DNA from 4 places in the Tumebacillus algifaecis genome. Region 2 is predicted to be linked to each of the others. Evidence: riboswitches for the same ligand, from Rfam matches in the RefSeq annotation. Region 2 holds a riboswitch; each other region holds the start of a gene.
The links. A riboswitch is a leader RNA that binds a small molecule or an ion and turns the genes downstream of it on or off. The one in region 2 is predicted to bind S-adenosylmethionine.
Positions count from the first base shown of each region.

Region 1: linked by a shared signal. The riboswitch ahead of metX (homoserine O-acetyltransferase MetX) and the one ahead of CIG75_RS09295 (trans-sulfuration enzyme family protein) in region 2 are both predicted to bind S-adenosylmethionine.
Region 3: linked by a shared signal. The riboswitch ahead of metH (methionine synthase) and the one ahead of CIG75_RS09295 (trans-sulfuration enzyme family protein) in region 2 are both predicted to bind S-adenosylmethionine.
Region 4: linked by a shared signal. The riboswitch ahead of CIG75_RS15780 (2,3-diketo-5-methylthiopentyl-1-phosphate enolase) and the one ahead of CIG75_RS09295 (trans-sulfuration enzyme family protein) in region 2 are both predicted to bind S-adenosylmethionine.

Region 1 covers NZ_CP022657.1:1,754,183-1,761,608, forward strand. The annotation lists gene CIG75_RS07720 (aspartate kinase) at 1-1,020, shown strand, start outside; SAM riboswitch class I at 1,091-1,207, shown strand; gene metX (homoserine O-acetyltransferase MetX) at 1,609-2,598, shown strand; gene CIG75_RS07735 (homoserine dehydrogenase) at 2,601-3,962, shown strand; gene CIG75_RS07740 (succinate dehydrogenase cytochrome b558 subunit) at 4,263-4,883, shown strand; gene sdhA (succinate dehydrogenase flavoprotein subunit) at 4,907-6,655, shown strand; gene sdhB (succinate dehydrogenase iron-sulfur subunit) at 6,682-7,426, shown strand, end outside.
Region 2 covers NZ_CP022657.1:2,057,691-2,065,116, reverse strand. The annotation lists gene CIG75_RS09310 (asparaginase) at 24-1,001, shown strand; gene CIG75_RS09305 (Glu/Leu/Phe/Val family dehydrogenase) at 1,057-2,331, opposite strand; gene CIG75_RS20685 (hypothetical protein) at 2,560-2,787, opposite strand; gene CIG75_RS09300 (trans-sulfuration enzyme family protein) at 3,638-4,798, opposite strand; gene CIG75_RS09295 (trans-sulfuration enzyme family protein) at 4,817-5,974, opposite strand; SAM riboswitch class I at 6,049-6,162, opposite strand; gene CIG75_RS09290 (MFS transporter) at 6,306-7,426, shown strand, end outside.
Region 3 covers NZ_CP022657.1:1,542,638-1,550,063, reverse strand. The annotation lists gene CIG75_RS06795 (HD domain-containing protein) at 1-324, opposite strand, end outside; gene yunB (sporulation protein YunB) at 392-1,129, opposite strand; SAM riboswitch class I at 1,241-1,340, shown strand; gene metH (methionine synthase) at 1,431-4,868, shown strand; gene CIG75_RS06780 (hypothetical protein) at 4,917-6,206, opposite strand; gene CIG75_RS06775 (M3 family oligoendopeptidase) at 6,295-7,426, opposite strand, start outside.
Region 4 covers NZ_CP022657.1:3,591,560-3,598,985, forward strand. The annotation lists gene CIG75_RS15775 (2-hydroxy-3-keto-5-methylthiopentenyl-1-phosphate phosphatase) at 1-610, opposite strand, end outside; gene CIG75_RS15780 (2,3-diketo-5-methylthiopentyl-1-phosphate enolase) at 629-1,849, opposite strand; SAM riboswitch class I at 1,938-2,050, opposite strand; gene CIG75_RS15785 (pyridoxal phosphate-dependent aminotransferase) at 2,131-3,297, opposite strand; gene CIG75_RS15790 (PCYCGC motif-containing (lipo)protein) at 3,548-4,141, opposite strand; gene CIG75_RS15795 (heavy metal translocating P-type ATPase) at 4,176-6,791, opposite strand; gene CIG75_RS15800 (ArsR/SmtB family transcription factor) at 6,834-7,136, opposite strand; gene CIG75_RS15805 (hypothetical protein) at 7,398-7,426, shown strand, end outside.

The DNA of each region.
Region 1 (7,426 bases), 300 kb from region 2:
GCACTGCTTGCGATGGCAGTACAGAACTTAGGTCTTCACAGCGTCTCGCTGACCGGAGGCATGGCTGGCATTCGCACCGAAGGAGTGCATAGCAAGGCGCGGATCACGGGGATCGATCCGGCGCGCATTCGCCGTGAAGTTGAACAAGGTCGCGTGGTGATCGTTGCAGGCTTCCAAGGCATGAGCGATCAGGGCGACATCACGACGCTCGGGCGAGGTGGCTCAGATACGACGGCTGTGGCGCTGGCAGCAGCGCTCGGCGCTGATCTGTGTGAAATTTACACCGACGTGGACGGCGTATATACGACCGACCCGCGCACGGTGCCAGCGGCGAAGAAACTGGATCGCATCTCGTACGATGAAATGCTGGAACTTGCCAACCTCGGCGCAGGTGTGCTACACCCGCGCGCAGTAGAATTTGCGAAACAATATCACGTGCCGCTGATGGTGCGTTCAAGCTTTACGAAAAACATCGGGACGCTGGTCGAGGAGGAAGCTCAGATGGAACAGGGAATGATCGTCCGTGGGATCGCCCACGACATGAATGTGGTAAAGGTTTCGCTCGTAGGGGTGAAAAGTCGTCTTGGCAACATGCATAGAATTTTTCAATCGCTAGCCGAGTCGTCTGTCAACGTGGACATCATCGTCACTTCGGTCGCACATGAAGGCGTTTCGGACATCTCCTTTACGATCGATCACGATGATCTGAGCAGAGCGCTCCCGGTGTTAAAAGCGTTGGGACCAGAGTTTGGCGGCGCAGATTTTGAACTGGAAGAAGATCTGGCCAAGGTGTCGATCGTCGGGGCAGGAATGATCTCCAACCCAGGCGTCGCGGCTCAGATGTTCGGCGCGTTGGCCGACGCGGGCATCGAAATCAAGATGGTCTCGACTTCGGAGATCAAAGTCTCTTGCGTCATCGAGAAAGCGCGGGCGCATGACGCAGTGCGCGTCTTGCATACCTCTTTTGGGATGGACGGTGCGGAATCGGTCGTCGTCTCCGGATTGAACGCAGCCGAATAAAAGAGAAAATTGACAACGAACGATTCGCATAGTACGATATAGAAAATCTTTTTCTAACCGAATAGTTTATCTCTTATCGAGAGTGGCGGAGGGACTGGCCCTTTGAAGCCCGGCAACCTCGCTTGTGTACCGACACAAGCGGTATGGTGCTAAATCCAGCAGACTGTGATGGTCTGACAGATAAGAGGTGTGGAGCTATAAATGCTACCCCCTCTTCAATTAGAAGCGGGGGTTTTTGTTGTGTCCTGATCGGATCGCTCAAGGCCCCTGTAAAACGAAACGGAGTGAGAGCAACATGGCAGGGAGCAACCAGAATTTCGCTCGCAACACACGAGTTGGACAACGGATAGGGGAGGCCGCTTTGTACGAGCAAATGAGGACACAAGGAGGAGAAATAGAGGTCACTGTCGTATCAGCGAGAGTAAAGACTACAGTAGATCTACTTAAATCAGTGAAACGGAACGATCGATCTTGCGCTCGCGATCTTGTGCGGGTAGGGGCAGGGCACGTTTTGCCGATGCGGATGCGCGCGACCATCCACGATGACCGACACACTTGGGTCGGGGTCGGAAAGGAGGGCGCGTGACGATGCAAACGGCAGCGATTGGGGAGATCGGCCTCGAATGCGGCGTGTCACTTCCTGCTGTGGAGATCGCCTATGAAGCGTACGGAACGTTAAATGAGCGTGGCGACAATGCGATTCTGATCTGTCACCCGCTGACATTGGATGCGCAGGCAGACGTGTGGTGGCAGCCGCTGATCGGGCCGGGCAAGGTGTTGGATACGAGGCGCTACTATGTGATTTGCTCCAATGTGCTTGGCGGCTGTGCGGGCTCGACCGGGCCACAGGCGCACCGTCCATTTCCACTGATCACGATTCGTGACATGGTGCGCGCGCAAAAGCAGTTGCTCGACCGACTCGGTGTGAAGCTGTTGCAGTTGGTGCTCGGCGGTTCGATGGGCGGCCTGCAGACGATCGAGTGGGCGGTGACCTATCCGTCTTTTGTCAAACGCTGTGCCCCGATGGCCACTTCAGGTCAGTTGTCTGCACTCGCTATCGGCTACAACCATGTGATGCGCTCGGCGATCGAGAACGACCCGGTGCACGGACTTGCGCTCGCCAGAAAAATTGGCATGATCACCTACCGATCCTTTGAGCTTTTCGAAGCTCGTTTCGGACGCGAGATCAAGCAGGAGGACGCATCCCTTCAGGATACATGGTTCCAGATCGAAAGTTACCTTGAACACATGGGTGACAAGTTGAACGGACGCTTTGATGTAAACTCCTATCTCTGTTTGCTAAAAGCGATGGATTTGCACGATATTGGGCGCGGCCGCGGTGGAGCGGTTGCAGCGCTGGAGCGGATCGAGGCTGAGGTGCTCTGGGTCGGGATTGACACCGACCACCTCTACCCGCCGCAGGAACAACGGATGTGGGCGGAGCGCCTGCGCCAATCTGGAAAACAGGTGACGTACTGCGAACTGAGTTCACCGTACGGTCACGATGCTTTTTTGGTAGAAGGTCAGCAGTTGAGCAAGTTCATAACAGATTTCTTACGCGAAACGGGAGGGAATTGACGATGATTCAAAAACAAGCACAAAAACAGGTAAAGGTCGGTTTGCTGGGATTAGGAACGGTTGGCGGTGGGGTGTATAAGACCCTTTTAAAAAACAGAGACACAATTCTGACCCGCACAGGCTGTACTGTGGAAGTGGTCAACGTCCTCGTCCGCGACCGTGGGAAAGAGCGTGGCTTTGCGATCGATCCAAGCGTGCTGACCCTTGAACCGCAGGAACTGCTCAGCGACGAGCAGATCGACATTTATATTGAAGTAATCGGTGGCTTGCATCCGGCCAAGGAGATCATCGAACAGGCGTTGAACAGCAAGCGACATGTGATCACCGCCAACAAAGAACTGATGGCGAAACACGGAGCGGAGCTGTTGCGATTAGCACATCAAAACGGAGTCCATCTGTTATTTGAAGCTAGTGTGGCAGGCGGCATTCCGGTGATCCACATGCTGCAAGGCTACCTCACCGCCAACCGTGTGCACGAGATCTCTGGAATTCTGAACGGCACGAGCAACTACATATTGACCGAGATGAGTAAAACGGGGCGCAGTTTCCCAGAGGTGCTGTCTGAAGCGCAGAGTTTGGGCTATGCTGAAGCGGACCCAACCTCCGATGTGGAAGGGTTTGATGCTGCGTACAAATTGGCGATCTTGACCAACCTCGCCTATGACACCTGCGTTGATGTCGCACAGATCGACCGCCAAGGGATCTCGGAGATCAGCGGGCACGACTTGAAGCTTGCCGAGCAATTGGGCTACACGGTGAAATTGATCGGCCATGCGCATGAGCAGGATGGAGCGCTGCGACTTTCGGTGCGCCCGAGCCTGCTTGCGGGGAGCCATCCGCTGGCTCGCGTCGATGATGTGTTCAACGCGGTCACACTGCGTGCCGATGTGGTCGGCGACTTGACGCTGATCGGCCGCGGTGCAGGGGAGTTCCCGACGGCGAGCGCTGTGATCGAAGACCTGACCACTCTGCTGACACAGGGCGAGAACATCCGCCGCCCGAACTGGGATCGCGTTCAGACAGCTGCCTCCCATGCTGAACCGAAGGTGGGCAACTTTTATCTGTCCTGTACGGGCTGTCCGACCCAGACCGATTCGATTGGCCAAGCGATTCAAGCAGGAATCACAACACTTGGCGGGATTCTCGCAGACTATCAATCGATCGAAACGACAGAGCGCCTGCACCAAGCGTGGCTCTTAGGAGGCGTAACAGAAGAGCAGGTGAACGCTTTGATTGAAAATGTCGCGCAAATCGCCCCAGAGCCGCCGATCACGCTCCTTTTGCGTGTTGAAGGAGAAATTAGCACAGGTGTAAAATGGGAGACAGAAGCTTCGGGACTCGAAAAAAATCCCCGCTATGCGTAAAAATTGGCCGAATCGCGCACCGTAAACACAGTGACTCTCAGAAATTGCTTCGAAACTTGTCGGATTTGACAGTTTCTTGACATTCCTTCTATTGAAACAGTACAATTTATGGTGCATTGATTCGGCCGCCCCTGCCCCTCCGGGAAATTGGACGGGACGGTCAAAGTAAAAAAAGGGGGCACCGTATCGCACTGTAAGGGGAGTTTGGAGAGTCGGGCATGTGAGAATCCGTGCATGCCACCAGAGAAAAAGCAACTGTGAATCAATCATTCACAGGTATCTTGGAAGGAGGATCGACACGTGGCCAACAAACAGGCTAGCCGAGAGTTTTTATTTCGCCGGTTGCACTCACTGCTCGGTGTAATTCCGGTCACTTTGTTCCTGATCATGCATCTGAGCATCAACTCGTTCGCCACTAAAGGCGAGCAAGCGTTCAATGACAAGGTGGGCGTACTGGAGAGCATTCCCTTTTTGCCGTTTATTGAATTCGTTTTCATCCTGCTGCCGTTGATCTATCACGGCGTCTACGGCATGTATGTCGCATACACATCTGGCTATAACGCATCGAAGTATTCCTGGGGCCGCAATGTAATGTTTACGTTGCAACGCATCACCGGGGTCTTCACTTTCATCTTTGTGATCTGGCACCTTTGGACGACCCGTTTTTCGGGCGACGCTCCGTCTTTTGACATGGTCGTACAGATCGTGACCAGCCCGGTTGGGTTCTGGTTTATGATCATCGGTACGGTAGCATCTGTGTTCCACTTGGCAAACGGCCTGTGGGGCTTCTTCATTCACTGGGGCATCACGGTTGGCCCGCGCGCGCAACGTGTTTCCGCGTATGTGCTGATGGGTCTGTTCGTCGTGCTGTCCGCAGTCGGCATCGCAGCACTGAATGCTTTCCAAGCAGCAGTAGCGTAAGTTAGCCTAAGGGAGGAAACGCAATGAGTAACCAACGTGTTGTGATCGTCGGCGGTGGCCTTGCGGGCCTGATGGCGACCATCAAGGTTTGCGAGGCCGGGATTCCGGTCGATCTGTTCTCGTTAGTACCTGTAAAACGTTCTCACTCCGTCTGTGCACAAGGCGGGATCAACGGCGCCGTCAACACCAAAGGTGAAGGCGACTCGCCGTGGGAACATTTTGATGACACCGTGTACGGTGGCGACTTCCTCGCCAACCAACCGCCGGTTAAAGCGATGTGTGACGCAGCGCCTGGCATCATCCATCTGATGGACCGCATGGGCGTTATGTTCAACCGCACTCCGGAAGGATTGCTCGACTTCCGCCGTTTTGGCGGTACCAAGCATAGCCGCACTGCATTTGCAGGCGCGACCACCGGTCAGCAGCTCTTGTATGCACTCGATGAGCAAGTGCGCCGCTTCGAATCCCAAGGTCTCGTACAAAAGTACGAAGGCTGGGAGTTCGTACAGGCTGTTGTCGATGAGGAAGGGGTCTGCCGCGGTATCGTGGCTCAAGACCTGCGCTCGATGGAGATCCAATCCTTCGTCGGTGATGCTGTCATCCTCGCGACAGGCGGCCCTGGACTTGTATTTGGCCGTTCTACCAACTCGATCATCAACACCGGTACCGCCGCTTCGGCTGTGTACCAACAAGGTGTAAAATATGCAAACGGTGAGTTCATCCAGATTCACCCGACGGCGATCCCAGGCGATGACAAACTGCGCCTGATGTCCGAGTCTGCGCGCGGTGAAGGTGGCCGCGTCTGGACGTACAAAGACGGTAAACCGTGGTACTTCCTCGAAGAAAAATACCCGGCATATGGCAACCTCGTGCCGCGCGACATCGCGACTCGCGAGATCTTCCACGTCTGCGTCGATCTCGGTCTTGGCATCGACGGCGAGAACATGGTATACCTCGACGTTTCTCACATTCCGAAAGAAACACTTGACGTCAAACTGGGCGGCATCATGGAAATCTACGAGAAATTTGCCGGCGATGACCCGCGCAAAGTCCCGATGAAGATCTTCCCGGCTGTTCACTACTCGATGGGCGGCATGTGGGTTGACTACAACCAGATGACCAACATTCCGGGGCTGTTTGCAGCGGGCGAGTGTGAGTACCAGTACCACGGAGCAAACCGTCTGGGCGCGAACTCGCTGCTCTCCGCGATCTTCGGCGGCATGGTGACCGGCCCGAATGCGGTTTCTTACATCAAAGGTCTCAAGAAAACGGCTGCAGATGTTGAGAAGTCTGTCTTTGAAACGGCTGCGAAGAAACAAGAGCAAAAATACGAGTCGATCCTCAAGATGGAAGGCACCGAGAACCCGTATGCGCTGCACCGTGAACTTGGCCAGTGGATGACCGATAACGTGACCGTTGTCCGTTATAACGACCGCTTGCAGAAGACCGATGAGAAGATTCAAGAACTGATGGAACGTTGGCATAACATCGGCATGGCTGACAAGTCGCGTTGGGAGAACATGATGGCACCGTTCACCCGTCAGTTGTGGAACATGCTCGAACTCGCTCGCGTCATGACCATCGGCGCGCTCAAACGCGATGAATCCCGCGGCGCGCACTACAAGCCTGACTTCCCGGATCGCAATGACGAGCAGTTCCTGAAAACCACAATTGCTGCTTGGACGCCAAACGGCCCGGAAATCAGCTATGATGAAGTCGATGTCTCGCTGATCGAGCCGCGTCTGCGCAACTACGCAGTCGATAAAAACTAAAACTGCGAGGAAAGGGGGAGACATCCATGAGCAAGAAAGAAATTCACGTGATTATCGAACGTCAAGATCGTACGGACAGCCAACCGTATACGCAGGAATTCACCATTCCGTACCGTCCGAACTTGAACGTGATCGCACTTCTGATGGAGATTCAGCGTAACCCGGTTGACAATTCAGGTAAACTGTCTGCACCGGTTGCATGGGAATCGAACTGTCTGGAAGAAATCTGTGGCGCCTGCATGATGGTCATCAACGGCAAGCCACGCCAAGCGTGCTCCGCGCTGGTGGATCAGCTCGAGCAGCCGATTCGCCTGAAGCCGGCGCGCACGTTCCCAGTCGTTCGTGACCTCGTCATCGACAGAAGCCGCATGTTCAAAGCTTTGCAAAAAGTGAAAGCATGGGTGCCGATCGACGGTACGTATGATCTCGGTCCGGGACCGCGCATGGCGGAACGTGATCGTCAATGGGCCTATGAGCTGTCCAAATGTTTCACGTGCGGCGCGTGCGTCGAGGCTTGCCCGAACGTGAACGAGCGTACCTCCTTTATCGGCCCGTTTGCAATTTCGCAGGTTCGTCTGTTCAATACGCATCCGACCGGCGAAATGCACAAAGAAGATCGTCTCGAAGCTTTGATGGGCGAAGGCGGTATTCATGAGTGCGGCAACTCGCAAAACTGCGTTCAGGTATGCCCGAAAGGCATTCCGTTGACCACGTCGATTGCAGCGATGAACGGTGCTGTCAACCGTCACGCGATCTCGTCTTGGCTGAAGC
Region 2 (7,426 bases):
TCGGACAAAGGTGTGATCTCTCAATGAAAACGATCCTGATCCTGACAACGGGCGGCACGATCGCGATGATCGAAGACCCGCAAAGCCAGACAGTTCGACCGGCCGAAAACGCGTCCGACCTGACCAATGCCATCCCGCATCTCAACCAGTATGCAAACGTGCAGGTCGAAGCGTTCTCCAACCTGCCGAGCCCCCATCTCACGCTCGACCACCTCGCCAAGCTGGGGACGGCGATCAAAGAAAGACTGCTCCAGGAAGACATCGATGGCATCGTGCTCACGCATGGCACGGACACGCTCGAAGAGACGGCCTACTATCTCGACCTGATCTTGCCGCCGGGCAAGCCGGTGATCGTGACCGGTGCGATGCGCTCCTCGAATGAACTGGGCGCGGATGGCCCGCTTAACTTGCTCAATGCGGTGCGTACAGCTGCTTCCGCCGATGCGATCGGCCAAGGCGTGCTCGTCGTTTTTAACGACGACATCCATGCTGCACGATTTGTGACAAAGACGCACACGAGCAATGTTGCCACCTTCCAGTCGCCTTCGGTTGGACCGATCGGCTTTTTGGACAAACGCTCCGTACAGATTCGCCACATTCCCAAACCTCATGCGCACATCCCTGTAGACGGACTCGTGCACGAGGTCGGACTCCTCAAGATGGCGGCTGGGATGGATGACGCGCTGCTACAATACCTGCTCGATAAGGGGGTGCGCGGCGTCGTCATCGAGGCGCTCGGTTTGGGCAACGTCCCTCCGATGGTCGTGCCTGGCATCAAGAAAGCGATTGCACAGGGAGTTGTCATCGTGCTGGTCTCCCGGTGCTTTAACGGTGTTGTTCAAGACATCTACGGGTATGAAGGCGGCGGAAAACAACTTCGCGATCTGGGCGTGCTGTTCTCCAACGGTCTCAACGGGCAGAAAGCGCGCATCAAGCTGATGACAGCGTTGCAAGAAACGAATGATCTTGAGCATTTACAACAGTATTTTGTTCAAGATTGATCGCATCAAAAAAAGCCGTCTGCCAGCGTGGCAGACGGCTTTTTTGACGACTGACTTACACCCAACCGCGCAGTTGGCAAGCTTCCGCCATCCGACGGCAACCGACCATGAACGCTGCCAAGCGCATATCGATCTTGCGAAGTTTCGATGTCTCGTATACAGAGTGGAACGAACGGGAGATGATCGTCTTGAGGCGAGAATCGACCTCTTCTGCCGACCAATAGTACCCTTGGTTGTTCTGTACCCATTCGAAGTAAGAAACGATGACACCACCAGCATTCGCAACCACGTCCGGCACGAGCAGAACACCACGATCCGAGAGAATCTTGGTCGCTTCGATCGTCGTCGGGCCGTTCGCAGCTTCCACGACGATGCTCGCCTTGATGTTGTGCGCGTTGCGCGCCGTGAGCTGGTTCTCAATTGCTGCCGGAACGAGGATATCACAATCGAGTTCAAGCAGTTCTTGGTTCGTGATCACATTTTTGTACAGCTTGGTCACTGTGCCAAAAGAGTCACGACGATCCAACAAGTAATCGATATCAAGACCTTTTTCATCATACAGACCGCCATACGCGTCGGAGATCCCGACGACTTTTGCCCCTGCATCGTGCATGAATTTCGCCAAATAACCACCGGCGTTACCAAACCCTTGCACGACCACGCGAGCGTCTTTTAAATCGATACCTTTCACTTTCGCCGCTTCTTCGATCGCGATCGCCACGCCGCGCGCGGTAGCCGATTCGCGGCCATAAGAACCGCCGAGCACCAGCGGTTTGCCGGTGATGAAGCCCGGTGCGTCAAACTCACGGATGCGGGAATACTCGTCCATCATCCATGCCATCGACTGTGCGTTGGTGAACACGTCCGGAGCCGGAATATCTTTAGTCGGGCCGACGATCTGCGAAATTGCGCGAACATAGCCGCGGCAGAGGCGCTCAAGCTCACGGAACGACATCTCACGCGGATCGCAGATGATGCCGCCTTTCCCGCCGCCATAAGGCAAGTTGGCAATCCCGCACTTCAAACTCATCCAAATTGCAAGTGCCTTCACTTCATCCTCGGTAACCATCGGGTGGAAACGAATGCCCCCTTTGGTCGGACCAACCGCATCATTATGCTGGGCACGGTAACCGGTGAACACTTTGACACTGCCGTCGTCCATGCGCACCGGGATCCGTACGGTAAGCACACGCAACGGTTCCTTCAGCAATTCGAACATGTCCTGACCGTAGCCCAATTTATTCAAAGCATCTTGAATCACAAGTTGAGTGCTAGTTAGAATGTTCAAATTTTCAGCAGGCTCATTTGCAGTAGCATTGTTAGAAGGCAAATTCTGGGTATTCAATCGACTCGACTCCCTTTGAACTTATACAGGTATTCGTGAACCTTGACCTCAATATACACCTTACTCATGAACAAGGAAAGGTTAGCAAAGACCTTAATTGTTCGAAACAACCTCAAACACGGTCAATAACAAGAGTTTGGTTCGGTTTTAGCTGTATTGGATTCATTTGCGCTGTTGTCCTCCGTTTTCCGATTCGGGAATGTTTCGCTTTGATTACACCTCTGTCCCTTCCTCTTCAAAATCATCCGGATTGTCAACAACTACCATCGTTTCCGCATAACCTTGCGCTTGCGGCGGGATATTTTCGAGCATGTCATCTGGGTTATCAAAGGCGATCAGATCGGATTTGCCACCGTCTTTTCGGGTCTGTGCGTTAAAGGGCTTCACGTTAATTCCCCCTTGGCGTGGATTCTCAACGTTTAGAATGCCCAAGATCGTCATCAGGATGCTCCCTGCCTTCGAGTTCCTTCAACTACAATGCCCACCGTTCCCGCTTTTCGTACGGTCGTGCGGAACATAAGAATTGAATCATAATGACGGCGAGTTCCTGCATCTTGCCGCGTTGCTGCTGAAAGCCCTGCACATAGGACAAGCAATGCCAGAGGCACTAGGTCAAAATCACGCCGCTCTCTCACAAAACGATAGATCAGATTGAGAGCAGTATATGACATACCCTAACATCGCAACCTCGACCCTCGCCTAATCTCATAAAATTTGGTCTGCGGGCAATGGTCAACATGCAGAAGCGCACAACGCACCTGTCGTACAACGACGCGTCGGAAAGTGAGACAAAACAAACTGAGCGATCTGAGCAAGTTGAAGATCAACAGGTATAGAAGTTTGAGACTGCTGGTCTGGTCAACATTTGCCATCTGCACGGCTGTCACGCTCAAGGCCATCTGTTGGTGATTGCCAAGGGGATGCACCAACCTGACAAGCGGTCATCAAGCCACAGACACCGAACCACGCACCAAGGTGATCAAGATCGCCACCTAAAATTGCGGTGACCGACTAGCACGATCGAAACAGTTACGCGACATTGGTCGCCGCTTCGCGATCCGGACAAATGCGAACGATCAAGTACGCTACCCCATTCGCAACGCCGAACACGTCAAACGTGCCGAGCGAGATGACCAAATCGTTGACTGCTTCGTCGCCCTTGTCTGCTTCTATCGCCCTTCGATCAGCACCTCGATTTGAAAAACGAGGTGCCGCGATGGATGTTACATTTTTATTTTACTGAAATTTCACGCATAAATCCACTGTGTTCTAACACAGTTTTAAACTTACCTTAGCTCAGTTGAAGCAACGCCCGCTCCAGATCGGCGATCAGATCATCTGGATCTTCCAAGCCGACCGATAGACGGAGCAGGCCGTCTGTAATCCCGCGCTTGTGGCGCTCCTCTTTCGGCATGCCCGAATGCGACATCGAGGCCGGGTAGGAGAGGATACTTTCCACACCACCAAGAGATACGGCGACCAACGGGATTTTGACCTGTTGCATCAACAGCTTGGCACGCTCGGCGCTGCCAGTATCGAACGAAAGTACCGCGCCAGATCGAGTCGATTGCTTCCGGTGCACTTCATGTCCTTGATGAGTGGACAATCCGGGATAAAACACCGCGCTGATCTCTTCGCGCTCTGCAAGCCAGTGCGCGATACGCTCAGCCCCGTCACAGGAGGCGTCCATGCGCACTTTCAACGTCTTGATCCCTCGCTGCAGCAGGAAGCAGTCCTGCGGGCCGAGCACCGCTCCAAACGAATTTTGCAACTGGGCTAGGCGATGCCCCAGCACGCGGTCTTTGGTCACTGCAAGCCCGGCGACCAGATCGGAGTGACCGCCGAGAAACTTCGTTGCGCTGTGTACGACCACGTCGATCCCCACGTCGAGTGGGCGCTGCAGATACGGGGTCTGGAAGGTGTTATCCACAATGGTCAGCAGTCCGTGCTCTTTCGCGATCGCAGCCGCTCCTGCCAGATCGGTGATCTTCAAAAGCGGGTTGGATGGCGTTTCTAACAGTATCCCTTTCGTATTGGGACGGATCGCGACACGAATGTTTTCCAAATCGGTCACATCGACAAATGTTGTCTCGATCCCCAAACGGTTCAGCACGGTGGTCAGCACTCGAAATGTACCGCCGTAGATGTCGTCCGTCGCGATCAGATGATCACCTGCCGAGAACAGCAACAGCGCCGTGGAGATCGCCGCCATCCCCGATGCAAAGGCAAACCCTCGCGTCCCGCCTTCCAGCTCGGCGATCGTCCGTTCCAGCGCGTTCCGCGTCGGATTGCCGGAACGGGCATATTCATACTGCGGTGGATTGTCAGGGTCCTCTTGATGAAACGTCGAGACCTGATAGATCGGTATGGCCGATGCTCCAGTCGTCTGGTCGATCTCATTTCCCGTATGCAAAAGCTGTGTCGCAAATGTCAGTTTTTTCTCCTCGCTCATCTAAGCCAAACTCCCTTCCTATTCAGCCAATTCACGTTCCGACGCGGCGAACGCCTGCGCCATATCTTCGATCAAATCCTCGTAATGTTCAATCCCCACGGACAAACGGAGCAAAGAACTTGTCACACCCAATTCATTGCGAACCGCTTCCGGCACATCAAAATGCGTCTGTCGCGCCGGGTAGGTGATCAGCGACTCGACCCCGCCGAGCGATTCGGCAAAGGCGATCAGGTTCAAATGGCGCAACAGCGGCTCGACCAGCTCCTCACGCACCACCTCAAAAGACAACATCCCACCATAGCCATCCGCCTGCCCGATGTGTACGTCGCGTCCAGGGTGGTTTTCCAATCCAGGGAAATACACCTGCTTGACGCAAGGGTGCCCGGTCAGCCATTTGGCGAGCACCATCGCATTTTCCTGATGTCGATCCATGCGCAGCGCCAACGTCTTCATCCCCCGCATCAACAGCCATGCGTCTTGCGGGCCCAGTGTCGCTCCAATCGAATTTTGCAAAAAGTAGATGCGGTCCGCCAACTCTTGCTCGCGCGCCACCGCCAGCCCAGAAAGCACATCATTGTGCCCGCCGAGGTATTTCGTCGCGCTATGTACGACCACATCGGCTCCCAGTGTCAGCGGTCGTTGCAGATAGGGCGTCATAAACGTATTGTCTACGATGGTCAGCAACCCGTTTCTTTGGGCCACGCCGATGATCGCCTGCAAATCGCTGATTCGCATCGTCGGATTGGTCGGCGTTTCAAGAAAAATCGCTTTGGTGTTCTCCTGCACCGCAGCTTCAACCTTCTGCCAGTCACCTGTATCGACAAACGTCGTCGTGATGCCCTGACGCGGCAAAATCTGCTCCAGCAGGCGGTAAGTGCCTCCGTATAGATCATGAGAGACCAGCAGATGATCTCCTTGCCCAAACAACCCGAGCACTCCGGCGATCGCCGCCATTCCCGAACTGTACGCAAATCCCTGTACCCCGCCTTCCAGCTGTGCGATCGCGTCTTCCAGCGTCTGCCTAGTCGGATTTTTCGTCCGCGTGTAATCAAATCCTGTGCTCTCGCCAAGCCGCGGATGACGATACGTGGTCGAAAGATAGATCGGCGACGAAATCGCGCCGGTTTTTTCTGCTTTATTGTTGCCAATTTGAGCCAAACAAGTATCTGGATGCAATCTGATTTCCTCCTCAAGCAAAAAGACCTCTCTCAGAATTGAGAAAGGTCTTTGATAGCTACAAAGAGCGCTTTCTCTCATCTTTCAGGTTGCATAAACAACCTGTTGGAATTGGCACCGTGCACGAAATATCGTGTCGGTTGCCGTGGCATCGTCGGGCCAGTCCCTCCGCCTACTCTTGATAAGAGAACTATTTGCTGTTGTTGTTTGATACTAAATGTAGCCTCAGTTGTGCTCGGCTGTCAAGTATATTTTGTCAGTCATACTGCGCACTTGCGCACGACACACTAGACCTGATGCAACCTGCTTTTTGGGAGAAAGGACTGACACCATGGCCGCGACGAAACCGAAAAAAGCGATTCATTTCCTTCCCTTGTTCGCGTTGGCAACCGTACCGCTGATCATGGTGCTTGGCAACTCGATGCTGATCCCAATCCTCCCTCAGATGCAAGAGGAGATCGGCATATCCAAATTCCAAGCTTCCTTGGTCATCACGCTGTTCTCTGTCCCAGCTGGGGTGATCATCCCGCTGGCCGGCTTTCTCTCCGACCGTTACACAAGAAAAGTTGTCATCATTCCGGCCTTGCTCCTGTATGGAGCAGGAGGCGTTGTCGCCGGAGTGGCTGCCTGGCTGATGGACCAACCTTATGCAGTGATCATGGCTGGACGCGTCTTGCAAGGTCTCGGGGCGGCGGGGACAGCTTCGATCGCGATGGCGCTGGCTGGAGATCTCTGGAGCGGTGCTTCGCGCGCCAAGGCGCTTGGCATCATCGAAGCTTCGAACGGATTAGGCAAAGTGCTGTCACCGATCATCGGCTCTTTGATTGCACTCTTGTTCTGGTACGCCGCATTTTTCGCGTTTCCCATCATCTGTATCCTTTCGGCCGCACTGGTCTATTTTTTCGTCAAAGAACCAAAGAAAAGCGGCTCGAAACAATCGCCAAAAGAGTATATCGGCGCTTTGAAAAAAACATTCAAGGCGCAAGGTAAATGGCTGCTCACCGCCTATTTGGCAGGTTCGATCGCACTTTTTATCCTATTTGGCGTCCTCTTTTATATCTCGCAGATCCTCGAAGAAAAATACAAGGTTGCCGACCTGATGCGCGGCCTGATCCTGTCCATTCCACTGCTGGCGATGTGCACGACCTCACTGGTGACGGGCGCGAAGATCAAAAAGAACATGCGGTTGATGAAGATTTTGATCGTATCCGGACTGGCGCTGATCGGCGTTCCGCTGGCGATCGCCGCCTTTTTCAACAACCCGTATGTGTCGCTCGGCCTGCTCGTCGTCTCCGGGATCGGCACCGGACTGGTCCTGCCCTGCCTGAACACGATGATCACCTCCGCCGTACAGAAAGCGGAGCGCGGGGCGGTCACAGCGCTTTATGGCAGCGTGCGTTTCCTCGGCGTCGCGGCGGGCCCCCCGATCTTCGGCGCTTTGATGGACACTCC
Region 3 (7,426 bases), 520 kb from region 2:
CGGCTTGTTCCCACCTTTAAAAGACATCGTCGAGATGATCTCCATCACATGATCTACCTCTTCTACTGCCACGTCCTGCGCTTCCAGCCAACCGCGCACCTTGGCGAGCCCGGCCGCCTCGCTCTCGTTAAGCTTCTCATCGGCCAGATCATGCAACAGCGCAGCCAGTTCGACGATGAAGAGGTCTGCTCCTTCTACCTGCCCGATCTTCTTCGCTGTCTGCCAGACGCGAAAGATGTGCCAGTAGTCATGACCGGAGCTGTCCGAGCCCAATTCCTGTTGTACAAATTGTTCCGCTGCTGCGATTATTGCTTCCCTGTCCATCGCGATGTCCTCCTGCCTCGATCATACTGACACTATCGTACCATCTTTTCCCGCGCCGTACACGTTGCTATTCCTCCTCGTCGTCATCATTCAGCTTGGGCAGTTGAATGGAAGGCATCGGCATCCCTTGGCTGGAGGTCGTCTGGCCGATCGTTTCCCCTTTCGCATTGAAAACCATCTGCGGTACCTCGCCCACCAGAAACACGTAGGCGATCGGCACTTTCGTCCGCACGTCGGATGGCGTGGTTGAGAACGGAATGATGACAGACGTATGCACATTGATATCCAGATACAAGATGTGCACCGTCTGATTGATTCCCTGATCCCGCGTCTCCCAGCCGATTTCGGATTTGATCGTTCCGACTGGCTTGATCGTCACCGGAATATCAGGTCCGAACTGAGATAGAAAGGCGGAGCCAAACGCCTGCCCAGCCGGAATGTACAACTTTTTCTCCTGTAGGCTGTGCAGGACCGTCTGAATGCTTTTGGTCACATCGTTTTGAATGCGCGACGCCTCAATCATGTTAAAATACCCAGCGGTCACCTTGCCGCCAGCATTCGTTTTCAAATCGACCAATTTGTTGTAGTTCGTCTCCTCCGAAATCCGCTCCGCAATCGAGTTGTTGATCGCCTCCGTCGCGATATGCCGCGAGTTCTCCTCCGCGATTTTAACAAAAGTGGGGTGCAGATTGTGCTCCACAAAGTAGATCGACTGCACGATCGAAAACACGAACATGACGAGCAGGGCAAAGAAAATAAAGCGCCAGTTGACTCGCTTCTTCGCGCCGCGAATCTTCATCGCCATTCCGCTTCCTCCTTTCCCTGTACTCATCTCTATGCGGACGAACATAAAACAATCCATTGACACATACGTTTCAAAGGTGATAGTATCAGTCCAACAACAAAATGACTTGAACTCTTATCCAGAGAGGCGGAGGGAACTGGCCCTGCGAAGCCTCGGCAACCGTGTTACAGGTGCTAATTCCAGCAAAGCTATGCGCTTTGGCAGATAAGAGAGGACACGTATGCAAATGGAACGCTACCCTCTTCTTGGAATGCCCGAGAAGAGGTTTTTTTGTATGTAAAGCAAAGGAGGCAGCTTTCCTATGAGCCAGAGCCGAGTACCGATTCAAACCCAACTCACCCGCAAAATCCTCATCCTCGACGGAGCGATGGGTACGATGCTGCAACAGGAAAACCTGACCCCAGACGATTTTGGCGGTGAGGATCTAGACGGTTGTAATGAAAATCTCGTCCTGACCCGCCCCGATGTGATTCAGAAAATTCATGAAGCATATCTGGAAGCAGGCGCCGACATCATTGAAACGAACACATTTGGTGCGACCTCACTCGTCCTCGCCGAATACGACCTTCAAGACAAGACCGAACTGATCAACAGCGAAGCGGTGCGCCTCGCCCGCGCAGCTGTAGATAAGTTCTCAACTCCGGAGTGGCCGCGCTATGTGGCCGGTGCGATCGGACCGACCACCAAGGCGCTGTCTGTCACGGGCGGCATCACGTTTGACGAACTGGTCGAAACGTATGCGGTTCAGGCCCGCGCGCTGGTTCAAGCGGGTGCTGACGTGTTGCTGTTAGAAACCATCCAAGACACGCTGAACGTAAAAGCTGCCAGCATTGGCCTCGGCCTTGCGTTTCAAGAGTTGCAACAAGAGCTTCCGGTGATGATCTCCGGCACGATTGAACCGATGGGCACGACGCTTGCCGGACAGAACATCGAATCGTTCTATATCTCGCTTGAGCATGTAAAACCGATATCCATCGGACTGAACTGCGCCACCGGACCTGAGTTCATGCGCGACCACCTGCGCTCGCTGTCCGACCTGGCCCAGTGCGCCGTCTCCTGCTACCCGAACGCCGGGCTTCCCGACGAAAACGGCCACTACCACGAATCGCCGATTGGGCTTGCCAAAAAGCTGCGCGGCTTCGCAGAACAAGGCTGGCTCAACGTGGCAGGCGGCTGCTGCGGCACGACGCCTGACCATATCCGCGCGATTCACGAAGCGCTACAAGACCTCCCGCCTCGGGTCAGCAATCCGCATCACGCTCCGGCCGTCTCCGGCATCGAAGCGCTGTTCATCGAACCGGACAACCGCCCGCTGATCGTCGGTGAGCGCACCAACGTGCTCGGTTCGCGCAAATTTCGCAACTTGATCGTCGAAGGCAAATATGAGGAAGCTTCTGAAGTCGCTCGCGCCCAAGTCAAAAAGGGTGCGCATGTGATCGACGTCTGCCTGCAAGACCCCGACCGCGATGAGCACCAAGATATGAGCGCGTTCCTTAACTTCGTGACCAAAAAAGTGAAAACGCCGCTGATGATCGACTCGACCGACCCGACCGTTTTTGACCTCGCCCTGAAATACTCGCAAGGCAAAGCGATCTTAAACTCGATCAACCTCGAAGATGGCGAAGCAAAATTTGCGGAAGTTGTGCCGCTGATCAAAAAATACGGCGCCGCCGTGGTGGTGGGCACCATCGATGAGCAGGGCATGGCGGTTACCCGCGAACGCAAATTGGAAGTGGCCAAACGCTCCTACGACCTGCTCGTCGGCAAGTACGGTCTGAACCCGCAAGACCTGATCTTCGACCCGCTCGTCTTCCCGTGCGGCACCGGCGATGAGCAGTACATCGGTTCCGCAAAAGAGACGATCGAAGGCATCCGTCTGATCAAAGCAGCGCTGCCGGAGTGCCAGACGATCCTTGGCGTCTCCAACGTTTCCTTCGGACTTCCGGCCGCAGGGCGCGAAGTGTTGAACGCCGTCTTTCTCTACCACTGCACCAAAGCAGGGCTGGACTATGCGATCGTCAACTCCGAAAAACTGGAGCGCTATGCCTCGATCCCAGAAGAGGAGCGCACGCTGTCCGAAGACCTGCTCTTCCACATCACCGATGAAAAATTGGCGCAGTTCACCGCGTTTTATCGGGAGAAAAAAGTGACGCAGACGGTCGCCGTCTCCAACATGACGCTGGAAGAGCGCCTCGGCAACTACGTGGTAGAGGGCAGCAAGGAAGGATTGATCGCCGACCTCGAAGAAGCGCTTCAAAACTACCCGCCACTGGAAATTATCAACGGACCGCTGATGGCAGGGATGGAAGAGGTCGGGCGGCTGTTCAACCAAAACGAACTGATCGTCGCGGAAGTGCTACAGAGCGCTGAAGTGATGAAAGCGGCCGTCGCCTTCCTCGAACCGTACATGGAAAAACAGGATGGATCACACAAAGGCAAAATCTTGCTCGCCACCGTCAAAGGCGACGTGCATGACATCGGTAAAAACCTCGTGGAAATCATCCTCTCCAACAACGGATTTCATGTGGTCAACCTCGGGATCAAAGTTCCACCAGATCAATTGATCCAAGCGGCTCGCCTCGAACAGCCCGATGCGATCGGCCTCTCCGGTCTGCTCGTCAAATCGGCGCAGCAGATGGTGATCACCGCACAAGATTTGCGTGCAGCAGGCATCGATGTGCCCCTGCTCGTCGGCGGTGCCGCCCTGACCCGCAAGTTTACGTCAAACCGCATCGCGCCGGAATACAAAGGGCTGGTGCTCTTTGCCAAAGATGCGATGGACGGCCTCGACATCGCCAACCGTCTTTGTAAGCCGGAAGAGCGCGAACGACTCGCCCAAAAACAACGCGAAGCTGCGCTCTCACAAACGCTGGAAACGGTAGAGCAAGCGGCTGTCACCGCGCCGAGCGAGTCGGTGCGCTCTTCGATCACCCATCACCACCCGATCATCCCAGCTCCCGACTTTGAGCGTCACGTGTTGCGCGATTATCCGATCTCCCACCTTCAACCGTACCTCAACCTGCGGATGCTGCTCGGCAAGCACCTCGGTTTGAAAGGAAACGTCGAGCAACTGCTCAAAGACGGCGACCCGAAAGCGACCGAACTGCACACCGTCGTGGAAGAACTGCTCGAACTGGCCAAAACGACAGGTATCATCCGTCCACAGGGCATGTACCGCTACTTCCCAGCGCAATCGGCAGGCGATGAAATTCGCATCTACGACCCGCAGGACACCTCCAAGGTGTTGGAGTCGTTCCGTTTTCCGCGCCAGCCGCAAGCGCCACACCTCTGTTTGAGCGATTTCTTGCGCCCCGTAGAAAGTGGCGAAATGGATCAGGTCGGTTTTCTCGTCGTCACCGCCGGACAAGGTATCCATGAGCTGTCTACGAAGTGGAAACATGAGGGCCACTACTTGCGTTCCCACTCTCTGCAAGCGTTGGCGTTGGAGCTAGCGGAAGCGTTCGCAGAACGCGTGCACCACATCATGCGCGATGCGTGGGGCATCCCCGATCCGCCGGAGATGACGATGAACGAGCGCTTCGGTGCCCGCTATCAAGGCATTCGCGTCTCTTTTGGCTATCCGGCGTGCCCAAGTCTCGACGATCAAGCGCAGCTGTTCCGCTTGCTAAAACCGCAAGACATCGGAGTCGAGCTCACCGAAGGGTTCATGATGGACCCGGAAGCGTCCGTCTCGGCGATGGTCTTCTCCCATCCACAAGCCCGGTATTTTAACGTTTAACGCAAAAAGAGGCGCCTGCCAAGTGCAGGTGCCTCTTTTTCATCCCATTTAGCCCCTCCAGCCAACAGCGCCGTTGTCGGGGAAATGCTGGGGCATCTTCCATTGTTCGAGCTGTGCGGTATAAGAAAAGCTCACATTGGGCGGATTAAATGTCGTACAGGTATTCTGAATGGCTCCCATCGATTGCAGCTGTGATTCGTTCCACAACGGAGATTGTTTGCCGGTCGTATATTTCGGATTGCGAATTGTGCTTTGGGGATTCGAGATCTCCGCAGGTTGTACGCGCTGCCCCTTGCCCACCGCCTGGGCATGACTCAAGACAAATTTATAACGATCAAAAAAGTTCACCATCAACAGTCCATCGCCTACTTTTGGCGTTGAACTCCCAATCACCGAAGCGATCATCGCGACCGGAAGCAAATGACTTGCAGTCGCTACTGGGTTGTTCAAATTGTTGTCCTTGATCGCTCTTGAGAGTGCTTGCCTCTTTTTTTTCGCCTCGTCCAGGAATTTAAAGGTACCCTTACGATCCGTAACATCAAAATTTTTGATCTTATCTTCATAGTCATCGATGAGCGGTTTTAACAGGCTGACCGTATTTTGGTACGCCGTATTGATATGGGACTGCGCGGCCGCCTGTGTGACCAGATAATCACCATAGGATTCAAAACTGGTCGCATATCCTTCATCTCCCGCAGGAGCAAAATCAGACCCTATATATCCGGTGGTCAGTCGATCTTTCAGCTTTTGTTCGGTCATCTGTGGGCCGTGCCGCGCTAAAGAATGCCCGTCTTTTTCGTGCTCGATCACTTTCGCCCAAAATTCGCTGTTTATGCCGTTATCAAACAACGCCTTATCTTTCGCAAAGATCGGAGCAAGCCTTCGCACAAACGTAAACATCTCTCCACGGTCAGCAAAAGTGAAATCTGACGTCCCCGCGTCAATCATATATTGATAAAGCAGTTTCTCCTCCGCTGTAAATCCCCATTTTGAAAGCGGAGCAATATCTGGATCGTACTCCTCATCTCCAACTTGCAGTTTGGCTTGGATCGGTTTGGTGTTTTGCATCCGCGTTTGTAACAGTTGAGCGGTGGCGCGATTGCCATACGCTTTTTGCATCTGCAGCAGCGTGTGATGCGCATACGACGAGGCAGATGAGACTCGCTTTGCCTGGGCAGATTCGACCTTGGAAGCTTGCATTTTTGGCGTAGCTTGACTCCGAACGATCATCTCATCACTCTCCTTAATATTAATAAATAATAACATATTAGAACGGCGTAAAAAAGCCCCACCTGCACAGGTGGGACAATTGTTCTTACATGCAGTTGAGCGTTCCACTATTATGCAGGTTGAGTGCGACGAATGTTAGGGCTCGGTGCGCTTTATACAAAAAGACCTTGTGCTGATCCAGCACAAGGTCTTGCGATTACTTCGTAGCCACTTTGCCTGCGGTCAAACGCAGGAATTCTTTCGCGTCTTGCACGGTGATATCGACCGCATTTTGCCAGAACTCCGGCTGAGTCAGATCGACGCCGAGATGCTTTTGCGCCAGTTCCTCGACCGTCATGCTCGCCGTATCGCGAAGCAGTGCCACATACTTGTCGGCAAACGACGGACCTTCCTGCAACGCCAGCGCGTACACGCCGGTCGAGAACAGGTAGCCGAAGGTGTATGGGAAGTTGTAGAACGGAACCGAGGTGGAGTAGAAGTGCAACTTCGACGCCCAGAAGCGCGGATGGTACAATTCCAAAGAATCGCGGTACGCCTTCTTCTGTGCTTCCACCATCAGTTCGTTCAAGCGCTCTGCACTGACTAGACCCTTTTTGCGCTCATCGTAGAAATTGTTTTCAAAGATGAACCGGGAATGGATGTCCATGTACATCGCGATCGAACCGGACACTTTCTCTTCCAGCAGGGCAATCTTCTCATCGTCCGATTTCGCGCTACGAACTGCAGCCGAAGTGACCAGCGTTTCGGCAAACGTCGAAGCGGTTTCCGCCACGTTCATCGCGTACATGCGAGTGAAGAACGGCATGTCGCCCATCACGTGCGCGTGGTACGCGTGCCCAAGTTCATGTGCCAACGTGGACACCGCACCCATCGAGTCGTCATACGTCATGAAAATGCGAGTCTCGTTCTTGCCTGGGAACCCGGCGCAGAACCCACCTGGACGTTTGCCTGGGCGATCTTCCGCCTCGATCCAGCTCTGCTCAAATGCACGCTTGGCGAACGCTGCAAAATCGGGAGAGAACTCTGCAAACTGCTCGACGATGAAGTTCGCCCCTTCATCATAGGTATAAGAAGTCTTCGCCGTCGATGTCGATGCATACAGGTCATAGTAGCTCAACTTGTCAACGCCGATCAGCTCCGCTTTGCGGTCGAGGAATTGCACAAACGTATCTTTGTTCTTGTCGATCACATCCCACATCACATCGAGGGTGGCGCGGGACATGCGGTTGATGTCACACGGCTCTTTGAGGATCGAATCCCAGCCGCGCGATTTGTACAGCGCCCAGCGGAAGCCTCCGAGATGGTTGAGGTTGGCTGCAAACAGCTCC
Region 4 (7,426 bases), 1.5 Mb from region 2:
CAAATTCAGCGTGTTGAAGTCCGAGTTCCTGACATTTCCGTAGCAAAAGTGATCTGGCCAGCACGAAATCGGCTTGTTTGGCCGCCTGCAAGTCGGTGATCGAGTCACCGATGACCACTTTGAACGTCTCTTCATCTGGGAACTTGCGCAGGACGGACGGTTTACACATCCCACAGCCGCTGGTGCAATGTTCGTCACAAGCGTGCGGCCAGAGAATCTCGATCTGCTCGCCAGTAAAACTGCTACCGTTGCTGTAGATCGGGTTATCAATCGCAAACGGAGCCAGAAGCGGGAGGACGAAAAAGTCGATCCCACCACTGGTCACCCAAAAATCAATTCCTTGCTCTTTACAAAACGTCAGGAACTCCGCAAACCCTTCGCGAATCACCGCGACCTCTTGGGCATAGGCTGCGATTTCGTCCTGCTTTGCAGATGAAATGCCAGCGAAGAGCTGACCGACTCCACTTTGGATCGTAATCTCTTGACCGAGAATCTGATCCTTGATCGTCTCCCAGCCAGGAGCGCCAAACTTCTCCATGATCGTGATGATCATGTCGCGCTCCGTAATCGTGCCGTCAAAGTCACAAAAGATCGCGATGCGTTTACTCATAGTTGCCCGACTCCTTCTCTATTTGTTCCACAGCTCCAAAGCTGTTTTCAATTCTTTGGATTGTTCAGCCGCTTCGCTCAGCGTCTTTCCTGCCACCACCGCATCAATTGCCGCCACGAACGCCCGTCCGCCCGCACTTGAGCCGCCCGGATGCCCATGGATACCACCGCCAGCATTGATGATCTGGTCATTGCCGAGATCTCCATACAATACTGGCACAAGACCTGGATGAATGCCCGCGGACGGCACCGGGAACGTACGGTTGAGACCGCTCTGTTCGGCACGCAACGCCTCGGCGATCTTCAACGTTTCGCCGCGTTCCATCGCGACCGAGCCATACGCCGACGGATAGAGCGAGAAATCGGCCCCCGCCACGCGCATCAGTTTCCCCAGCAACACCGGAGCTGCGATCCCATACTGTTCGGACGGATACATCGCACCGGCCATCGCCGGATGGGCCATGATCGGCACCGTGATCTTCGGGTCGGCAGCGAGGCGCTGCAACACATCGTAGCCGTAGGTCAAAACGTTTAGCAAAAGCGCGTTCGCCCCTGCGTCCACTGCCCGACGCGCTTTCTCGAAAATTTCGGTGACAGGTCCGGTTAAGTTCGCCGCATAAAGCGTACTCTTGCCAGTCTGCTCTTTGGCACGCTCCGCTGCCAGACGGCAGGCTTCGATGCGCTTTTCGAACGGCGCGTACGTTTCATCAAAGAAGATTTCGTCATCCTTGACCAAATCAACGCCACCGAGCGCCTGCTGGTAGAACGCGTCTGCCAGTGCCTCGATGTCGTACCCGATCACCGATTTGAAAATGCTCATCAACAGCGGGCGATTTTCGATGCCCAACTGCTTGCGGATTTGGTCGATGCCATATTTCGGGCCAGGGAATTGACTTTGGAACGCGATAGGCAATTCGATGTCCACCAGTCGGATCTTTCCGTCCATCGACAGTTTGCCGAACACCGAAGTCAACAGCGCTGGCACATCCGGCGTGAAATTGAGCGTCGGATAGGCGATGGTCAACAGCGCTTGGCTGAGGCCGTGTGCATCCATGCCGATCTCTTCTGCCTTTACCACGTGTCCGAGATGTTTTTGCATCGCATCCTTGCGAGCTGCCGGAAGGTCTGTCCACGAGCCAACAGTCAGACCGATCGCGATGCCTTCCGCTTTTTTCTGCCAATCTGTACCCGGTTTGCCGTGGGCCAAATAGGTGACATGAACAAATTCTTGTCGGGTCACGAGACGATCACCTCTATGCGAATAGTCTAGAACATAGTAAAAGCCTCTTTCTTGGTCAAGAAAGAGGCGACAAAATTTCATGGTCAGCCTCTTATCTCTCAGGATATTTCCTGAAGGAATTAGCACCGTGTGATCACAAGTACGTGAAAACCGGTTGCCGGGCATCGTAGGGCCAGTCCCTCCGCCTGCTCTGGATAAGAGTTGTCTTATATGTGAGAAAACTTCTGTAGACGATATTACAACCTCTGCGAGAGAGTGTCAATGACTTTGCCGAAAATCGATTAGAGAGAAATCTTGGCCATTCGCTCAACCGCTTCCTGCAAACGCTGTTCGCTGGTCAAAAGACCGACTCGAACATACCCCTCTCCACTCGGTCCAAAGCCGACGCCCGGCGCGACCATCACGTGCGCCTGTTCTAAGAGCGTGTCCGAGAACTCGACCGACGTGAAGCCTTTTGGCACTGGCACCCACGTAAAGAAAGAGCCTTGTGGCGTCAGCACGTCCCAACCCGCTTTTTTCAAACCGCTCACAAAGACATTGCGGCGCTGTTCGTAGGTAGCGGCCAGTTGGTGCACGCAGTCTTGAGATGAGGTGAGCGCAGTGACCGAAGCACGCTGGATAAAAGCTGGCAACGAGACGTAGTAATGGTCTTGGATCAGGTTGATCAAACGGACCACCTCTTTGTTCCCCAGCGCAAAGCCGACGCGCCAGCCTGCCATGTTGTACGTTTTCGAGAGGGTGTAGAATTCGACCCCGACCTCTTTCGCGCCTGGCGTTTGCAGGAAGGATACCGGTTTTACTCCATCGAAACCGATTGCACCGTATGCGAAGTCGGACGCGACGATCACGTTGTTCTGTTCCGCAAAGCGGACTGTGTCTTCGTAAAAGGCGCGCGGTGCGGTTGCCGAAGTCGGGTTGTTCGGATAGTTGAGGAACATCAACTTGGCTTTGGCGAGCTTGTCTGCCGGAATCTGGCTGTAGTCGGGTAAGAAAGCGTTGTCGCGCAACAACGGCATCATCGTCATCTCCGCGCCAGAAAGCGCGACGCCAGACCAGTAATCAGGATAGCCCGGATCGGGGACAAGGCAAACATCGCCGGGGTTGAGCAGACATTGGGAAATTTCGACGAGGCCCGTTTTCCCGCCAAAGAGGATCGCCACTTCGGTCGCTGGGTCGAGATCGACGTCAAATTCGTTTTTGTACCAAGATGCGATCGCCTGCTTCAATTCGAACAGCCCGGAGAACGGCGGGTATTTGTGCGTGACAGGATCGAGCACCTCATGGCGCAGCGATTCGACAATATGCGGCGGGGTTGGCAAGTCCGGATTGCCTTGGCCGAGGTTGATCACATCATGCCCTTGGGCGATGTACGAGTTTACTTTTGCCACCATCGTAGAGAAAAATTGGGTGGGTAGTCCTTGCAATCGATCAGCCGATTTTATATTCATGGGTAACATCCCCTTTCTGAAAAGTCAAACATACATTCACGCTTCATACTATACAGCGAATTGAAATCGAAAAACAAGTCTAAATGGACACAGGATGACATGCCGTACCATTTCCGATCGATCTCCATCGAGGTTCGAAGACAGCCAAAATCTGCTCAGCAGTCATATCGTTTGCAGCGTGCAGTTGATCTGCTTCCAACATCAAAAAGGGCTGTTGAGAGATTCTCAACAGCCTCCTGTATCCTGTAAATTATGAAGGCATCGGCGTCGGTGTTGGTTTCGCGTAGCCTTCTTTGTATTTTTTGTCGATCGTTTCGCGGATGTCTTGCGCTGACTTGCCTTGTGCTTTCATATCAGCCGCTTCGAGGGCAATGTTCATGCAGGTGTCGCAACGGGTGCCGTGGTCGTCCCAAACGACCGCGCCGTCTTCGCGGACGTCTTTCACAAAGCACTCGGCGTTGCTTTTATGTCCGGCGTGATCACCACAACCGCAGTAGCAGGGAATGAATTTCAGGACATCGAGATTCTGCACAGCTGCCGCGTAAGATTGCTTGATCTTGGTGTTTTTGCTCGATAGGAACTTCGGATAGGACATGGCGTTTTCCGTCACTTCCTGCATATCACCGATCTTGGTCAATTTGACGCTTTCGCCAACTTTCAGCGTTTTATAGGCTTCCGCTTGTGCCCCGGCAGGATGTCCACCATTGCTGGTGCCACCGTTAGAAGCATGGTCGCCATGTCCGGAATGTTCGTCGGTCGTCGTCGCCTTGTCAGACGTGCCACAGCCTGTAGCGATCGTCATCACAATCGCGCTGGCAAACACGATCTTGGTCAGCTTTTTCATGTATGTTGCTTCCTCCTGCTATCGTTGGGATTGTTTATCGCACTTTGATTAATCTCATACCGTTTAATATGACGAGCAGAGCCGCACCAGTATCTGCAAACACGGCCATCCACAGGTTGGATAGACCTGCTACGGTCAACAAAAGGAACGCAAGTTTCACGAGCAGGGAGAACCAGATGTTTTGCTTGATCAGGCGCAGCGCTTTGCGGCTGAGACGGACGGTGAACGGCAATTTGCTGATGTCATCAGACATCAAGACGATATCGGCCGTCTCCAATGCGATGTCCGTTCCTGCCCCACCCATCGCGATCCCGATGTCGGAGGCGGCTAGGGCGGGGGAATCGTTGATGCCGTCACCGACCATCGCGACGAGGTGGTGACGCTGTTTGAGTTCGGTGATGCGAGCCAGCTTTTGCTCGGGGAGCAAGTCGCCGTGGTACTCATCGATCCCGACTTGCTTGGCGATCGATTTGGCGATGCGGGCGTGGTCACCTGTTAACATCACTGTATGGGCGGTACCTGCCTGTTTCAGCTTGGCGATCGTGTCTGCGCTGTCTGGTCGAACGGTGTCGGCCACAGCGATCAAACCGATGATCTGCTGTTCATCAGCGACCAGCATCACCGTATGGCCCTGTTCGTGCTGAACGGAGAGAACCGTTTTCAATCTGTCAGTTCCGTCGTAGCCGAGCTCTTCAAACCACGATGGTTTGCCAATCCGATACAGCGCGCCGTCGAGATGACCTTGTGCACCTTTGCCTGCAACAGCCTGGAACTGTTGCACAGGCAGCGCTCGGATGCCTTTTTGCTCACCAAGCAGCAGGACAGCACGGGCCAACGGATGCTCGGAGCGCGCTTCGATGGAAGCGGCGACGGTGAGCAGTTGCTCTTGATCAACGCCGTCAAACGGTTCTACGAGAACGACGACAGGCTTGCCTTGCGTCAGTGTGCCCGTTTTATCAAATGCGACCGCTCTGATTTGGCCCATCAGTTCGAGGTACGCGCCGCCTTTGATCAACACGCCGCGCTTGGCTGCGTTGCCGATGGCAGCGACGATGGCGACCGGGGTGGAGATGACGAGCGCGCAGGGGCAGGCGATGACGAGCAACGCCAATGCGCGGTAGATCCAATCGCTGAACGGGTCGCCCGTAAACAACGGCGGCAGCACGGCGATCAGGATCGCCAGCACCACGACGATCGGTGTGTAATATGTGGCAAAGCGGTCAACAAACTGCTGCGACGGCGCTTTCTGTTCTTGAGCTTCCTCCACCAAGTATATCATGCGGCTGAGCGTGGAATCTTGAACTTTTTTGGTCACAATCACTTCCAAACCGCCCGTTTCATTGAGTGTACCTGCGAATACTTCATCCCCCATCTGCTTCAGCACAGGGATCGATTCGCCAGTGACAGGCGCTTGGTTGACGGTGGAGGAGCCAGCTTCGACCCGTCCATCCATCGGGATGCGCTCACCGGGCCGGACGAGGATCAGGTCTCCGATCTGCAAATGATCGACCGATACGGTTTGCTCCTGTCCATTGCGACGAACCAACGCTTCTTTGGGAGCGAAACCGATCAGAGAACGGATCGAGCGTCGAGTGCGTTCCATCGTGCTGGCCTGTAGCCAGTTGCCGACTGAGAAGAGAAAGACGACGGTGGCACCTTCCGACCATTCGCCAATTGCAGCAGCCCCGATCGCCGCGACAGTCATCAGGAAGTTCATATCGAGCGTGAACGATTTTAAGGCAAAATAGCCAGCTCGGGCGGCATAGAAGCCACCTGTGAGGATCGCGATCAGATAGCAGACGATAGCTGCCGATTCGGACCCGCCCGCAAATTCGGTGATCAGTCCAACCCCGAGGAACAGGCCCGAGACGGTGGTCAGAACAGTGCGTTTGTGTTTTTCCCAGAAGCCAGGTTCAGCCGCTTCGCCTCCCGTTGCGACAGGAACGTCTGGATCTTGGAGCGTGGTCTCGAGGACGGTGGCCCGATAGCCAACATCGCTGACCGTCTTTTGAATCGTCTCCAGCGACGCGTTGTGCACGACCGTCATTTTCGTGGTGTTAAAGCTGACCGCCACTTCGCGCACCCCGCTTAGTTTGCCCATCACGCGCTGCACGGTGCGCGCACATTCACCACAGTCCATCCCATCGACGCGAAACACGGAGCGTGCTTCACCTAGCTGCAGATCGGTAGCACTCGACTCCTCTGGTTGGACATCCGAAAGCATCACCAGCTCTTCAAAATGGTCAGATGGCGGGCAACATACACCTGCATCTGTGGAACAGCAAGAGGCCGAATGGTCATGATCGTGTTCGTGGTCATGTGCGTAATTATGGTCGTGTGTGTGATCGTGGCCGTCTGCATGTCCATGGTTATGTGCATGATCATGGTCGTCTACATGTTCAAGTTTATGTGCATGTTCATGATCGTCTGCATGTTCAAGTTTATGTGCATGTTCATGGTCGTCTGCATGTTCATGGCTATTTTCACCATCATGGTCGTGTACTTGTTCAAATGTAGAGTCTACATCATGCGCATGTTTTACGTCTTTTTCATGATCGCGTACCTGTTCCCGGTCGTGTGTCCGATCATGTTCATCGTGGTTGATTGGCGCTTGTTTTTTCTCCCGATTGAATCCTTGATTGTTACCCATCTGTATTTCTCCTCCTCTCCAACATGGAAATGCCGTGTGGTTCTAACGATGCGAGACGTGCTCGAGCCCGGTATTGAAAAGCGTCAGGATGTGATGATCATCGATGCTGTAATAGGCGACGCGACCTTCTTTGCGGCGCTTGATGATGCGAAGATTGCGCAACGTGCGCAGTTGATGTGAGATCGCCGACTGGGTCATGCCGAGCACGGCTGCCAGATCGCAGACACACATCTCCGACTGCACTAGTGCATGTATGATCCGCACTCGCGTCGTGTCTCCCAACGCTTGAAAGATCGTCGCCAGATCGCTCACCTGCTCCTCCGGCAACTCCGCCGCTTTCACCATGTTCACCGTCTCTCCGTGGATCACGTTGCAGCAAGTATCGGTCTTTGTTTCCACGTAAGATCCCTCCTTTGTCCAATCAGTGTATGATTATATATGAGCAATTGTTCATGTATTTGTTTCTAACATACCGCAACCTGTCCGCCACTGTCAATGTGATTGCCTATTTTTTCTATCTGGCGTTAGAAATCAGCAAGTGCGGAACGCTTGTACGCGCCGCTTTTCGTAGGATGATCATAAAAGAGCTAAAGGAGGTTCTTGCAAATGGCAATTGGTTATAATCAAGCACGCGG